DNA from 2 places in the Enterovibrio makurazakiensis genome. Region 2 is predicted to be linked to the other one. Evidence: riboswitches for the same ligand, from Rfam matches in the RefSeq annotation. Region 2 holds a riboswitch; the other holds the start of a gene.

Region 1 (7,846 bases), on a different contig from region 2:
GGATTATGTTGAGAAGGAAACCTTCCACTCAGCCCTTGAAGTGGGCGCAACCTCTTTACGTTGTCTGGGTATTCACCCATTCTTGGTGGAGCAGCAAAAAGCGAAGTATCTGCGTCTAGAAGCGAGCAGTTCGGAGATGTTGTATGAGTCTTGGATGGGTGGTGAAGAAACACAAGCTTATGATAACCACTTTCAGCACCTGTTTATTCAGCTGGAAGAAACCATTCGTGATTCCATGGATGAAGACCGAATGGATAAGCATGGTTTGAGTGAACGTGAGTGGACACCACCACCGAAGGACTATCTTGATGACTTTACCGAACATCCGTTAGATGAAGTGGTCGATGATGAGGATGATCTTTCTGGAAGCGAGAAGCCAGCATAATGGAACTTGTGCCGTTTAGTGAAAGCGATGCGGCACAACTTTGTGCATGGATCCCCAATGAAAAAGCGAATTTTCAGTGGGGAGGGCCAACGTTCTCATTCCCACTGACGCCTGAGCAAATCTGCGAGCATATTGCACGCGAAGAAGTAAAACCGTATTTGCTCACACATGATAAAGAGCCTATCGGTTACATAGAACTGTTTCGTGTGTCTGACAGCGAATATCGGCTGTGTCGAGTTTTAGTCGCTTCACCCGCTCACCGAGGCAAAGGTTGGGGATATCGGCTGGTGGAATTGGCGTTGGAACAAGCGCGGATGATCTCGAAAGTCTATAAGGTTTCATTAGCGGTATTTGCACACAATACAGCAGCGATTGCTTGCTATTCCTCGTTGGGTTTTGTTGTGTTGCCTGAACTGACCAAAACACGGTTCTTCAACGGAGAAACGTGGACCTTGTTACGAATGGAAAGGTGGCTATAGTTAGCTACAAGTTAGTGACAGTGTCACTGATTTGGCATTGATAAATAACTAAAGCAACATGAGAAAGCCAGACATTCTGTCCAGTATGTCTGGCTTTTTTGTTTGTAATCAGCGCAGTATGGTTTCTAATCGCATTGTTCGATATGGCATCAATGAGATATTTTATGCCTTAATGTTAGTGTGATTTATATCACATATATAGATCTATTAACCTTAACAATACAGGAAAAGATTGTCTCAGCGCATTTTCTGAATACTCTTGCGACCGTTCCACAATTATCGGCAAACTGCTTGAAAAAGCAGGACGCAAAGCTTCCGGTCTAAGGGCAATTACCCAGAAAGAGGTAACAGCTTATGGCAGCGGGGCCGCCATTTTCTTGGCTTATCAAGAGCCAGTGCGCGAATACCTGCTTCTGTGAATAACAGGGCAACCAATCGCGTGCTTGAGGAAATGTTCAATTGCGACGCTTGTCCGTGCTGTGGGTGAATTTATAAACACTCAGGAAGTACAAACATGCTCAAATTACGATCTACACTTCTTCCCCTTGCGGCTGCACTGTTCAGTGCAGGTGCTATGTCTCATGGCTACATCAGTGCGGTTGATAACGGCACTGCAGGTCGCGCTGCTCTGTGCAAATTGAGCACAGAGTCGGGGCAACAAAATACCGATTGCGGTCAAGTGCAATGGGAACCGCAAAGCGTTGAAGGCCCAGAAGGCTTTCCTGAGTTCGGCCCGGAAGATGGCAAACTGGCAAGCGCAGGTCTCATTCAGTTTTCTCCCCTAGATGAACAAACGGCATCACGTTGGGTGAAGCGTTCTATTTCAGCAGGTAAGAATGATTTCGAATGGACGTTCACTGCGAACCACGTCACTCGCACTTGGAAATATTACATCACCAAACCTGATTGGAATGTAAACCAACCTTTGGCGCGTGCGTCGTTGGATCTGAACCCATTCTGCGTGGTGCAAGGCAACATGGAAAAGCCACCTAAGACCATGGTGCATGCGTGTGATGTACCAGTGCGCGAAGGTTACCATGTCATTCTTGCAGTATGGGATGTGGGTGATACGGCAGCAGCCTTTTATAACGCCATCGATGTGCAATTTGATGGCGATCAACCAGTACTACCTGAATGGCAACAAGCGGGTCAGATTTTCCCTGGGATGAACTTGGCGCAAGGTGATGCCGTATTTACTCGCGTGTTTGATAACGAAGGTGAACGCCCTGAGCTTTCTACGCGTTTGACGATTGAAAGCGATAAGGCCGGTGTAGCAAACACTTGGTCTTATGATCTTGCGACGAAAATCAATCAGGCTCACCGCCAAATTAAAGCGGGTAAACATGTTGGCAACGGCGACTTCACGCCAGTGTATGGCGCGAACCCAATTTACTTGAACAAAGACAGCGGTTTAGCGCGTGTTGAAGTAGGCTATGAGATCGCTTCTCCTGAACCTGACTTTGGTGTGACCATTGATGGTTTGGCGGCAGAATACATGATCGTTGACGAAGGCGTTGAACTGGATTTCACCGTGACAGCGTCAGGTGACGTTGGTGTTGAAATGACAGTATATAACCATGCACAAGATGCTTTGGCTTATGAAAAACTGGCATTGTCGGATGGGGTGTCTGAAAGCGTCAGTATGTCGCTGACCAAAGCCAATGCAGGTCACCACATGCTAGTAACACGCGTGAAAGACAGCGAAGGCAACCTTGTAGACCAGCAAACATTCGACTTCCACCTTGTCGAAAAAAGTGACGAGTGTGGCGTCGACCCAGATGCTGTTAATCATCCAAACTGGGAAAGTTCGGTCACTTACACGGGTGGCGAGAACGTCAATTTCAATGGCCTAGTGTGGGAAGCGAAATACTGGGTGAAAGGTGAAGTACCTAGCAACAGCGATGCGTGGAAGCTTGTCAGTAAAATGCCAGTGGCTTGGACAGCTGGAAAAGCCTACAACGGTGGAGAAGAAGTGATCTTTGATGGTCGTCTTTATGCCGCGAAGTGGTGGGTAAATAGCAGCCCTGCTTCATCGCCTGAAGCGTGGGAAGACAAAGGCGCGTTTGATTGCGAATAACTGTTCGTTACTGAAATAGCCGAATGCATACTTTGGGTGCAAAAGCTCAACAAATGCTTTTGCACTCAAATAGAAAATGAAAGCCCGTCGCTAACTGTCGCGACGGGCTTTTTAGTTTGGCTGGATGAGACTGTAAACGCGTCGTAGAGTTACCATTCGATATCGATGGGTGTACCTAGTTTGACTAAGCGAAGAAATTCGTCCATTTCTGTATTGGCAATTGCAATGCAGCCGTCTGTCCAATCGGCACCACGTTGCTCGCTTGGGTGGGGACCATTGCCGTTCTTTTGCCCGTGTATCATGATTTGCCCACCCGGGTCGACGCCCAGCAATTGTGCACGTTTGATGTCTCTATCGTTTGGGTAGTTGATGCGAATAGAGCGATAGAAACGAGACTCTTCGTTTAATAGGTCGAGAGTATATTGGCCTTCTGGCGTGCGTTTATCACCTTCACGAAGCTTGTGCCCTTTGGGGTTTGCACCCAGAGCAATGGAGTAAGACTTCAAAATCCTATCGCCTTGGATTAGGTGCATTTTTCTAGCGGACTTATCGACTTTAACCAAATCAACATCGATGATGCTTATGTTCGAGGAAACGAGGACTGTTTGCTCTCTGGCGATGGCATCTGCCGGAGTCACCAAAAGCAATGAGAGTAACAAGATAAGCAAAGGTTGCATGACGTTGAACTGGCTCCCTGACGTGAGTCGTACTCGATTCAAAATTCTTTGTTAATTATTAGAACAAAATCCCCGCTATGACCTCCCGCGACAGTTATCAAGCCGACATTTCTTCGTCAAATTACTCTGACATGACATCAATACACGCATCCCAAACACCTTCTGACGGGTTTTGAGCCTTGGAGGTATTGTCATAAATGCTGTCGATCACCTCATAAGGGCGGGTGGGCTTGTAGCTGGCAAAGGCGAGATAAGCATCCATTTTTGGCGCGCCGCTTTGCTTTAGCTCATACGTTCCACTCGCCACAATGGATTTTTGTGCGCAGAAATTCGCGACTTTTATTCGAGTGGGGGAGACGTTGACGACTTTCAATGCACATTGCTCAAAGAGGTCCGTAGCATAATCCATGGCACTATCGACACTAATGCTATAAATGCGCTCTACGGCGTTGATATCTATCTGAGCTGTTGCGCCAGTGGTGAAATGATTGATTAACTCCTGCTTGGGCCGGTCATTGAGCTTTGCAGATGCAATGTAGTAAGCCGTGTCCGCCAATTCTGAGCAGTAGGAGAGTTGGATCACTTCCTTTTTCGAATAGAGTTGAATCGGTTTTACGGGTTTTGGGGCAGTGGTACAGGCAACCAAGTTAATTGAAAGTAGCAAAGTGGCCAGAGTCAAACGAGTCGGAGACATCATACATCCTTATTGACAGAAATCAGTTCGAGTCCGTGAGGTAAAAACCAAACATGAGTATACCGCTGTCGGTTTGCTGCTTTTGTTCCCAAATTGAGACCGTTAGTCATGGCTGGTCACGGTTCGATTCTTTGACAAAATGTGTTCTTCTTCACTTATTGCGGCTTTGATTGAATCGAGTGCTCTAAATGATTTTTTTACGAATTAATATGTTTATCTTGGTGGAAAATTGAGTATTAAATGTTCAAGTTTATGATCGTTACTTATTGAAATTAAGCCATTACTGTTAAACATTAGTTTTTGGTTATATGTTGACCACATTAAGTGGTGTTATTGGTTATAACCACAAAAATCTCTGATTGGAGCTGGGTTTGGCGCTTTCGTATACTCGGGGTGTCTATCGGCAAAAGCCGGTGACCATCATTAATATATAAATGCCGTGTAGAGGGCTCCATGATTGATTTTTGGCCATTGATTGGCGTGGTAATAATTACGGTAGGGTTAGCGTTAAAGCTCAACACCTTACTGGTAATATTGGTGGCAGGTGTAGCAACCGGCTTGGTTGCAGACATTGCAGTTATGGATATTCTTTCTACCTTGGGACAATCATTTACCCAAAACCGCTATATGTCCCTGTTTATTCTTATTCTTCCAATGATAGGAATTCTTGAACGCTTTGGACTTCGTCAACGTGCTGAAGCACTGATTGGTTCAATGAAAAAGGCGTCGGTCAGTAAGATTCTAATGACATATTTACTGCTGAGAAAAGTCACAAACGGTATGGGATTGAGCATTGGTGGTCATCCATCCATGATTCGCCCTTTGATTGCACCAATGGCTGAGGCAGCGGCAGAAAAAGACGCGCCAAATCTATCTGACGCCAAACGTCAGTCAATACGTGCGCTTTCTGCAGCCAGTGAAAACTTTGGTAACTTCTTCAGCCAACTACTGTTTATCGGTACTGGTGGCATTCTATTGATCAAGGGTGTGATGGCTGATAACCAACTGGATGTTAAGTTGGAAACGATGGCACTGTGGGCGCTTCCTACCGCCATTGCTTCATTCGTCGTGTTTGTTATTTTCAGTAAGATCATGGAAGCGAGGCTTCTTAAGTCTTCGGTTCAATCTGATGTTAAAGCGTCTGCAAGCGCGAATACGCAGAAAGAAGGAAAGTAACCGATGTTAGAATACATTTACCAAACCACGGGTTTACTGCTTCTCGCTTTTTCTCTCCAAAGTTTCCTCGATAAGGAAAACCCTAAACGTATCGGTAGCGGCCTCTTTTGGCTTATCTACGGTATGACGTTCTTGTTTGGAGCCATTATCCCTTATTGGGTCACTGGCTTGATGGTGCTTGCGCTAACTGCATTGGCAGCAGGCGGCTTTATGGGTGTGGGTAACTATCGCACTACAACAGAAGAAGAGCGTAAACAAACGGCGACGGTGCTGAAAAACAAACTCTTTATTCCCGCTGCAATTGTCCCTGTGGGTACGGTCGCTATCAGTCAGTTGACGTCTCTGGGTGCATTAGTGGGTCTTGGCATTAGTTCGATTGCGTCGATTGCAGTTGCATTGATGATCACCAAAACTAAACCGATGCATAGCCTCAATGAAGGCCGACGATTAATCGACTCGATCGGCTGGGCTGCCATCTTGTCACAGTTTCTCGCTGCCCTAGGTTATCTTTTCAATCAAGCGGGTGTGGGTGACACCGTTGCGCAGATCGTGAAAATGATGATCCCGGAAAATATGCTTTTGGTGAACGTGATTGCGTACTGTGTGGGCATGACCATTTTCACTGTGGTCATGGGTAATGCATTTGCAGCTTTTGCCGTGATAACAACGGGTATCGGTATTCCATTGTTGGTGCTAGAAAACGGCGGCAACGCGGCGATCATTGGTGTGTTGGGTATGCTTTCCGGTTACTGCGGTACGCTAATGACACCTATGGCTGCCAACTTCAATGTTGTGCCAGCAGCCTTGCTTGAACTCAAAAACAAGCACCATGTTATTTTGATGCAGGTGTTGCCAGGTCTAAGTATTTTAGCCTTCAACATCTTCGTGATGTATAGCTTTGCATTCTGAGAGAAGTGATGAGAAAAGTATTGATTACGGGCTTCGAGCCTTTTGGTGGTGCATCCGTTAACCCAGCGCTTGAAGCGGTACAACGACTGGATGGGCTTAAGTTGAATGGTGGCGAAATTGTCACGTGCGAAGTGCCAGTGACACGGTATGACGCAATTGACGCGGTAACAAAGGCGATTGAGCATCACCAGCCAACATTTGTTATTACCGTGGGACAGGCAGCAGGTCGCAATGCGATTACTCCCGAGCGCATCGCGATTAACATTGATGATTTTCGCATTCCGGACAATGGTGGCAATCAGCCCATTGATGAGCCTATTTTTGACGATGGCCCAGATGCTTACTTCAGTACGCTACCGATTAAAGCGATGACGCAGGCGATGCAGGAAAAAGGGATCCCTTGTACGGTTTCAAATACCGCGGGCACGTTTGTTTGTAACCATGTGTTCTACGGTGTGCAGCACTTTTTGCGTGACACGGATATTGGACATGGATTTATTCACATTCCATTGTTACCTGAGCAAGCGGCAGCGACAGATCAGCCGTCTATGTCTCTTGAAACCATTGTGGAAGGCTTGAAAGTGGCTGCGCAATCTGTACTAGATAACAAGCATGATATCGCTGTTGGTGCTGGTAAAATCTGCTGATTTTACGGTGGCATACTCATCGATTTAGTTGAATCATACTAGGTCGATAAGCAGTCCAGCTAAAGTAATATCTCTTGAGCCCATCTCGGATTTTTTCTGTGATGGGCTTTTTTACATGCAGACATCCTCAAAGCCTACATGGTGTGCCGTTTTGGTGACGTAAAATCAGGGAGGTTGATGTTTAGCGTTATCGGAGGTGAATTTGTTACCGATAAAAAATTACCCCACGATGCAAGTCGCCAAAAAGACGCTGATGTAAGCAAATATCTGGGTAGCAAGCGGCCACTGGGGTGAATAGAAAACGATCGTTTGAAGCCTTTGCGAAATATATACGCTGATGTTGGGACTTTCACGCAAGATACTACCTATTCTGAAGGTGATAACTAGGTGTTAATTATGAGACTTATTGTAAAGCATGTGTGTCTAATGGATTGATTTCTAAATTAGTATTTAATGTATTTACCCGCTCGCTCTACATGGAGAAATGGCAACAAAGTCTGCAAATCCACATGCTCTCGTTAATCAATATATCGCGGCAGTTTCACTGGTGTGCACCAGAAAGAAAGGAATCGGTGGATGAGGTCGGCATAAAAAAACCGCTCTTTTGAGCGGTTTTTGGTATCTGTATAAAATATAGATAGAGGTATGGCGGTGGTTATTCGCCAGTTTTAAGGCGAAGGAAATAATTCTCGTATTTCTCAGTCAATTCGCCAACAGCATCTTGCCACTCACCTTGGTCGATATCTTCCTGTGGTGGGAACAGTGTTGGGTTGTCTTTGTATGCAGAGTTTGATTTCTCAAC
Region 2 (7,846 bases):
ATCGAGCGCTTCATCCCAGCTTACTGGCGTAAATTCACCTTCTTTGTCATAAACACCGTCTTTCTTACGCAGCAAAGGCTGAGTCAGACGGTCTTTGCCATACATGATTTTTGGAAGAAAGTAGCCTTTAACGCAGCTCAAACCGCGGTTAACCGGTGCTTCAGGGTCACCCTGAGACGCTACAATGCGTCCATTTTGCGTACCCAGTAAAATGCCACACCCTGTACCACAAAAACGACACGGTGCTTTGTCCCACGTGACTTCAGCATCCTTACCTGCAGCGTGTGCAACTGCCGCTGGAAGCGTGATACCAGCAGCACTAGCAGCTGCAGCTGCCGCATTCGCTTTCAGAAACTTTCTGCGTGTCAGTTTCATTCTTCGACTCCTTCAACACTATGTTCAGGTGATTCATTTTCAACCTGATGAAAAACCAAGGTTGCCGCGAGCACTCCCGGCAACCCCTTAATCTGTTCAAAAATATCTAGCAGCGCCCCGCGACTTTCGCCTTCTACCACCACGACCAACTTTCCCGTCTCATTGGTGGCAGGCACTTCGGTACCAGGCAAAGCTTCAATGCTGGTTTTCACTGTTGCAGTCTGATCTGCCGCTGCGTGAACAACGAGGCTAGTAACGTGATATTCATTCATGCTTGTTGTTGCTCCATGGTGATTGCATTGGTTGGGCAAGGCGCAATACACGCACCACATCCCGTGCAATCTTTAACGTTAATTTCTGGTTGAGCGACGCTTCCTAATCGGTGCTGAAAGCGAATGGCGCGTTCGTCACAGGCATCGTGGCAGCTGCGACATTCAATGTTCTTTTGCGCTAAACAGTTTTCATCAATAGAAACATACTGCTGCCACGGGGGTTCTGTGTTGGGATGAAACAAACCCTCGGGGCATGAGTCAGCACAAGCAAAGCAAAATGTGCACTCTCCGTGATTAAAGTCGATCGTTGGGAACCCGCCATCTCCTGAAACAATAATTTGTTCTTCACAAGCGCGCTCACACTCACCACATCGCGTACAATGGTCAGTAAACGCTCCTATGTCTTTGATCCAAGGGAGCGATTGTTGTTGAGCCATTTTTGCGCTTCGGAGAAAAAAGCGTCGTCGTTGATCGACCATCCAAGTGTTCCGCAAATGTTACATGCAGTGACTATAGCCACAATCTGATGCTTTCACGGTAAAGAATTAAGTGAAGGGGTCACATACCTCTAAGGGGGTAGATCGGGGGTAGGATTGCGCTAGATCAATTATTTCATGGTGCACACGTCACATTATTAAGCTCGGGTAGGAAAATAGACTTATCATGACGAACAGCAATAAAGAGATTGAAGTGAAACAGTCAGTTACCACCACAGTAGCACGTGCTCTGTTGGTCATATTGCTGTTAGCCGTCCTCATTACCGGTTTTTCTATCATTACGCTAGCGTCTAGCCTCAATGATGCCTCAGCCATTAACACGGCAGGCTCCTTGCGAATGCAAAGCTATCGCGTTGCCTATGACATTGTGGTGGATTCACCTCTACTGCCAGAGCATGTTCAATCCTTCGAGTATTCCTTACTCTCTCCAGAACTTTTACTATTGGACAACCCGGCGGTTCCCACAAGCATTCGACAGCAATACGATGAGTTGATTACACGCTGGATGCAACTGAGACCCGAGCTGTTAGGATCAGACCGTGCGTTCTATCTTGAACAGGTAGGTCTATTTGTTAACAACATAGACAGGTTCGTATTTGAACTTCAGAAGCACTCAGAGAATAAGCTTCAAGCTTTGGCAATTTCGGGTAGCATTGGTTTAGGGTTAATACTCGCCACCGTCTTGTTTTTAATTCAATACACGCAACGCCGTATCGTTCAACCCCTAAAGACACTTGTTAGAGCTAGCCAACAAATACAACGCAGAGATTTCGACGTTGTCTTACCTCCCACTCGAAGCAACGAACTTGGTGTGTTATCAAACAGCTTCTCGTCAATGGCAAGTGAGCTCAAAAATTTGTATGCCGATCTCGAATCAAAAATTGAATCGAAAACGCAAAAATTAACCAAAGCTAATCTTTCTTTGAATGTTCTTTATAAGTGCTCGACACTACTTTCATCTAGCCAGCTAACTCGCACTATCTTCGAAAACATTTTGGAGACTTCCTTGAACGCAGGCGGAATGACAGCATTAAAACTGGATGTTCACCATCCAAATGAATCCCATTGGGGCGTTTCAGTGGGCGATGCCAAAGAGACTGCATGGCACACATTGCCTCTGCTGCATGACAATGAAGTTCTCGGTTCACTGGATTGGCAAGGTGATAACACCTTAGTAGATCGCGCATTGCTGGAGAGCATCGCAGCGATATTGGCTCGCGGTGTGCGATATAAACATGCGCAGAAGCAAGCAATGCATTTAGCTGTCATGGAAGAACGTGCGACCTTGGCTCGTGAACTACACGACTCCATTGCTCAATCGCTCTCTTATCTGAAAATTCAAACCAGCATACTCAAACGACATCTAAAAAATGCTGACGCACCAGATTGCGAACCTATCGCTGATGACATCAGTGAACAATTGCGAGTGACTTATGACCAACTGAGGGAGTTGCTCACGGCGTTTAGGTTATCGTTATCAAACAGTGACTTTCGCCTTGCGCTGGAAGAAATGATATCAACTCTGCAAGGTCAGACAACAGCGAGTATCACCGTCTCATCTTCTATTGACACCGTTTCCATGACGGTTGAGTATCAGATGCATGTGTTACAGATCATTCGTGAAGCCTGTGTCAATGCGATTAAGCACGCCAATGCCACCACTATCACCGTACAATGTCGACAAATGGGTCAGCGAGTTTATGTCGAGATATCAGATAATGGCATTGGTTTTGATCTTCAAGAAGAAAAGCCAAATCATTATGGCCTACAAATCATGCAAGAACGCTCAAAAATGTTATGTGGTGATATAGAATTCCTTTCTGCGCCTGCACAAGGATGCCGTGTATCACTCAGTTTTAACCAGATCTAGGGGATAAAGATGTCTGAGTGGAACGTGCTGCTCGTGGATGACCACCCGCTAATGCGCAAGGGCATATCACAGCTACTCAAGTTTGAGCCTGAATTTTCTAACATTACAGAGGCAAGCAATGGCGCGGATGCCATTGCAGAAGTGTCTCGGTGTGAACCTGATTTAATTGTCCTAGATCTCAACATGAAAGGGTTATCAGGCTTGGACACATTGAAAGCCCTAAGATCGGAAGGATGCACAGCAACGATCATCATTCTCACCGTATCAGACAACCCCAATGATATTCACGCCATCGTAGAAGCAGGCGGTGACGGGTATTTGCTCAAAGACAGTGAACCTGAAGAGTTGATTGATAAGCTAAAAGCGGCAATGACGGGACAAAAAGCATTTAGTGAACAAGTCACAGCATTACTCTCAAGCAGTAAAGAACATGTGTCACCTTTTCAGCAACTGACAGAACGTGAACTAGAAATATTGCAACAAGTGGCAAAAGGGTTTCGAAACAAGCAAATTGGTGAAAACCTCTATATTTCGGAATCAACAGTGAAGGTTCACCTGAAAAATTTGCTTAAAAAGCTAGGTGTCGATTCTAGGGTCGCCGCCACCGTTTTGTATTTAGAGAATGAAGCGCAAAGTTGACCATTTTGGGTCAGCCGCACTCATCTATGAGTGTTTAGTATTTTCATTGCGTATTTCACACAAAAGGGAGAAGCACATGTGCTTCTCCCTTTTTCATCGTAAAACGATTCGCGACTAAACGTTGTTAAAAAATATCTACGCCATTTATTGTCACGTCTTCCGCGTCTGTCCAAATGGTGATCGTACGGTCAAGGGTATCGTGTTCAATCACAAACGCATTTAATTCGCCAACTTCAGCCGCTGACAAACCTAATGTACTGATCATATCAGCACTGATTGGCGCATTGACGGTACCTGTCGCATTGTAGCTCCAAGGGACACCAGAAAGGTTTAAGGTGTCGTTGCCACCACCAAGGTGTGCGATGAATCCGTCCCAATCATCAGGTGTACCTAAATCTTCACCAAATGGGATATCAGACTCAGCCCAAATTGCATTAGGATTAATGGTGACGGTTTGGTCTCCCTCGTCCCCAATCACAGCTTCAATTTGTGCCATCACGTTACCCGTGATTGATGAATCCGTTTGGTATGCAACGCCAGTGAAGTCTACGTGAGTGTCACCAGTGACCAACATTTGATCAAAACCTTGGTCTCCCAGATACATTTGCTTGTTGACCATTTCTCCACTGCTGTTTTCTACCGATAGGCCAACGAAGTCATCCTCACCGAAGATAAATACATCATCACCTTTGCTTCCACGATATTCATCAACACCAGTACCACCGTCGATTCTCACGTCACTGCCTGGGCCACCATTTAGGAAGTCATCACCAGCATCGCCATAAAGTTCATCTTTACCTGGGCCACCAAAAATAGTGTCATTACCGTCACCACCATGAACAACGTCATCACCTTTTTGGCCGTAAAGAATATCGTCACCTACGCCGCCATAAATAGTGTCATTGTCATCGCCACCAAAGATGGTGTCGTTACCTTCTTCACCATAGATGGTGTCAGCATCACTTTCTTCAACAACTTGTGTTGCGTTCACTTTCATGACGACATCGTTGTAGTCTTTGTCGCCAAGACACCACAAATCTTCCCAGCAAGAATTTTCACCCGAGTTAATTTCATGATCCAAACGGTCGCCATTTTTACCCGTTTCAGATACATAGCCCGCAGATGTGAGGCTGCCCTGGCTAAAGACTGGGCTACCGCTAGCAAAGCTCAATGTAACCTCGCCTTCGTTAAAGCCTGCGGTGTCGCCATCTGGAATAATGAATAGGCCAATGCGCGCTGCGCCATCAACATCAATGACAGCTTGTGCCGCTGAGTCCAACTTAGCGTTATCAGCCATCACATAGGCAGCTAGGACGTTGCCACTGGCATCCAACACGTAGTAACCCACGCTGTTGCTGTATGCTGCACTCGAAGTAATACTTGATAGGTCTAGCGTGACGGCGTCACCATTACTCACATCCCAGTAACCATCAGCACCACGATCTAGCTCGATGGTCTGACTCGCGATTTTACCACCATAAATCGTGTCATCGCCGGTGCCGCCATGAATTTCATCATCGCCCCACTGACCATGGATGGTGTCGTTACCCGCACCACCATCAATGTAGTCTTCGTCATTATTGACCTGCGTAGTCGCTTCAGAGATCTCTGAATAATCGAGACCATTGATGTTGGCATAAGAATTCGGAACAAGAGACAATTGCGTTGATTCCGTAATTTCAGGACCACTCAATTGCAACAACAGGTTGCCGTTCTCACTGAGGTTATTGTAATGATGTCCGTTACCATCAAGGTCAACATCAATAATGGCAAACTCATAAATATTGCCGTCGGTATCGCAATACTTCAGGGTGTAATCAAGATTAACAGGATACTCAACACCATCGATCGTCACAGTCTGCGTGCTATCGTCAGAATACTCGTTGCAATAGTTGTCGCCATTCAATGTGCCGTCATCATCTTGGAACGTCACCTTGGTAGAGCTACCATCGAACGACAAGTTAGGAGGGAAGCAGAAAGTATGGAACTCACCACCTGAAGGCATGGTGAAGTCATTCCCCATCTGAAATACGTTAACACAAGGGTCATCATTGAAATTCGGGGATGCCGTATTACCGTAGATCACGTCATCACCGTCACCACCGTGAAGTGAGTCTTGACCATTGTTACCTTCGATATAGTCATCACCACCTTGACCATACACGGTATCATCACCGTCGCCGCCATAAATCTCATCGTCACCACCCACGCTCGGATCAACGGTCTCTGGTGATGTGAAAGACGAATAATCTAGGCTACTGATGTTGTGATAAGAGTTGGGAACGAGTGAAAGCTGAGTGCTACTTGTGATCTCTGGGCCATCCAATTGGATTAAGATCTTGCCGTTTTCACCAACATTGTTGTAGTGGTTACCCGTGTTGTCTTCATCGATATCGACCACGGCAAACGTGTAAATATTGCCTGAAGAGTCAGTGTATTTAAGGCCATAGTCCACGTTAACACCGACTTCCTGACCACCAATTTCCACAGTTTGGGTTTGGTCATCAGAATACTCATTACAATTGTCATCGCCATTAAGTTGGCCATCATTATCGTTAAAGGTAACGTTGGTGGTAGAACCTTCGAAGTTTAGCGTAGGGGGGAAACAGAACGTATGAAACTCGCCACTCGAAGCCGTAAAGTCTTCACCTAAAACGAACACAGCCCCTGTTGAACCGTTTCCGTTAGAAGAACCTACATCACCATATATGACATCATCGCCACCTCTACCTTCGATATAATCATCTCCCAAGGTGCCGTTGAGTGTGTCAGCGTTGCCAGTACCTATGATATTTGCCATTGTTTTGCCCTCTATGTGCTCACCAAAGCTAGAGGCAGCTCAGCCATCTCTTTTACTGTTGAGAGCAATAGAGATCCGAAACTTTCCGTCCCTGCCTCACAACAGGTTTGGCTTTTTTCTCCGAAATTGTTGTAGTAATAACTGCTCGTTAAGTGGCGCATACAGCATCTACGATGGCAATAGAACATCGGGATAACGCCGCCTTAATACTCTCCCAGATTCCTAGATTGGTTGCACAGGAGCAATACCGCATACGGTATTTAATGGGAATATCAGGCCACGTTTTGGGCAGAATCTAACTAGGACTTAAAAAAAGATGGGATAGTATGAGAAACAGACGAGTTTAGATGCAGTACTGATGACTGATTTGAGCATGAATGGGGCCTATTTTTGTGGCCTTTTCTTCTTTTACCGTACAGCATATTTTTGAGAGGGCTATTGTGAGATAGCCCTCTCCATGCCTAGTAGTTTATGCAATAACCGCCGGTTTTTCTGTCAGCGTTTCGTCAATTTGCTGTGAACCTTCTGCACCATGCATCCAGCTTACAAGCTTATTGGAGCAAAGGATTAACATCAAACCAGCGACCGCTGATGTGATCGCAATGCCACTGAAAATGGCCAATGGACCAGCGTCACCAACGTGACTGCCAACAAAGCCCGCTACATAGTTAGCCACGGCATTTGCACAGAACCAAGTCCCCATCATCACCGACATCAAACGCAGTGGCGCAAGTTTAGTAATGAGAGACAAACCAATCGGTGACAAACAAAGCTCACCCAACGTATGGAAGAAGTATGCACCAACCAGCCACCACATGGATGCCTTGACGGACATATCACCACCTTGTTGAAGTGCCGCACCCACCATGCAGACAAAGCCTAGTGATAAAAAGCCCATAGCCATAGCAAACTTAATCGGAGACCCTGGTTCACTTGCGCCTAGTCGACGCCAGAAAACGGCCAGCAAAGGCGCCATAATAATAATGAACATTGGGTTCAAAGACTGGAACCAAGCCGCAGGTACTTCAAAGCTACCTAGCATGCGGTTCGTGTAGTCCTGAGAATATATATTCATCAGGCCGCCCGCTTGCTCAAATCCCGCCCAGAAAATGATCACAAACAAGCTCATCACAACAATGACTTTAAGACGATCACGCTCAATCTTGGTTAAAGGTTGCTTTTCGGTCGATCCCGATTGGCGGCGTTGTTTAACCGCCGCTGGCTCAACACCAATAGCGCCTAGAAGGCGATTTGCAAACAGCAATTGCACGACCAGCGACAGCAGCATACCGATACCGGCACACAGGAAACCTGCTTTCCAGCCATAATGGATAGATGCCGTGCCTGCAATAATACCCGCCAACAATGAACCTAAGTTGATACCCATGTAGAA

The links. Region 2 has a riboswitch for cyclic di-GMP ahead of L4D06_RS02685 (calcium-binding protein). Riboswitches for the same ligand answer to the same signal wherever they lie in the genome.
Region 1: it holds a riboswitch for cyclic di-GMP, as region 2 does, so the genes downstream of both, gbpA (N-acetylglucosamine-binding protein GbpA) here and L4D06_RS02685 (calcium-binding protein) in region 2, are expected to answer to the same signal.

What each region holds. Positions count from the first base shown of each region.
Region 1 covers NZ_JAKJSE010000017.1:46,077-53,922, forward strand. The annotation lists gene L4D06_RS13675 (monovalent cation:proton antiporter-2 (CPA2) family protein) at 1-385, shown strand, start outside; gene L4D06_RS13680 (GNAT family N-acetyltransferase) at 385-864, shown strand; cyclic di-GMP riboswitch class I at 1,136-1,238, shown strand; gene gbpA (N-acetylglucosamine-binding protein GbpA) at 1,379-2,941, shown strand; gene L4D06_RS13690 (L,D-transpeptidase family protein) at 3,091-3,618, opposite strand; gene L4D06_RS13695 (hypothetical protein) at 3,740-4,312, opposite strand; gene L4D06_RS13700 (DUF969 domain-containing protein) at 4,766-5,488, shown strand; gene L4D06_RS13705 (DUF979 domain-containing protein) at 5,492-6,397, shown strand; gene pcp (pyroglutamyl-peptidase I) at 6,406-7,044, shown strand; gene L4D06_RS13715 (extracellular solute-binding protein) at 7,700-7,846, opposite strand, start outside.
Region 2 covers NZ_JAKJSE010000005.1:94,213-102,058, forward strand. The annotation lists gene napA (nitrate reductase catalytic subunit NapA) at 1-375, opposite strand, end outside; gene L4D06_RS02665 (chaperone NapD) at 372-647, opposite strand; gene napF (ferredoxin-type protein NapF) at 644-1,126, opposite strand; gene narQ (nitrate/nitrite two-component system sensor histidine kinase NarQ) at 1,311-3,014, shown strand; gene L4D06_RS02680 (response regulator) at 3,024-3,653, shown strand; gene L4D06_RS02685 (calcium-binding protein) at 3,778-6,453, opposite strand; cyclic di-GMP riboswitch class I at 6,484-6,575, opposite strand; gene L4D06_RS02690 (peptide MFS transporter) at 6,923-7,846, opposite strand, start outside.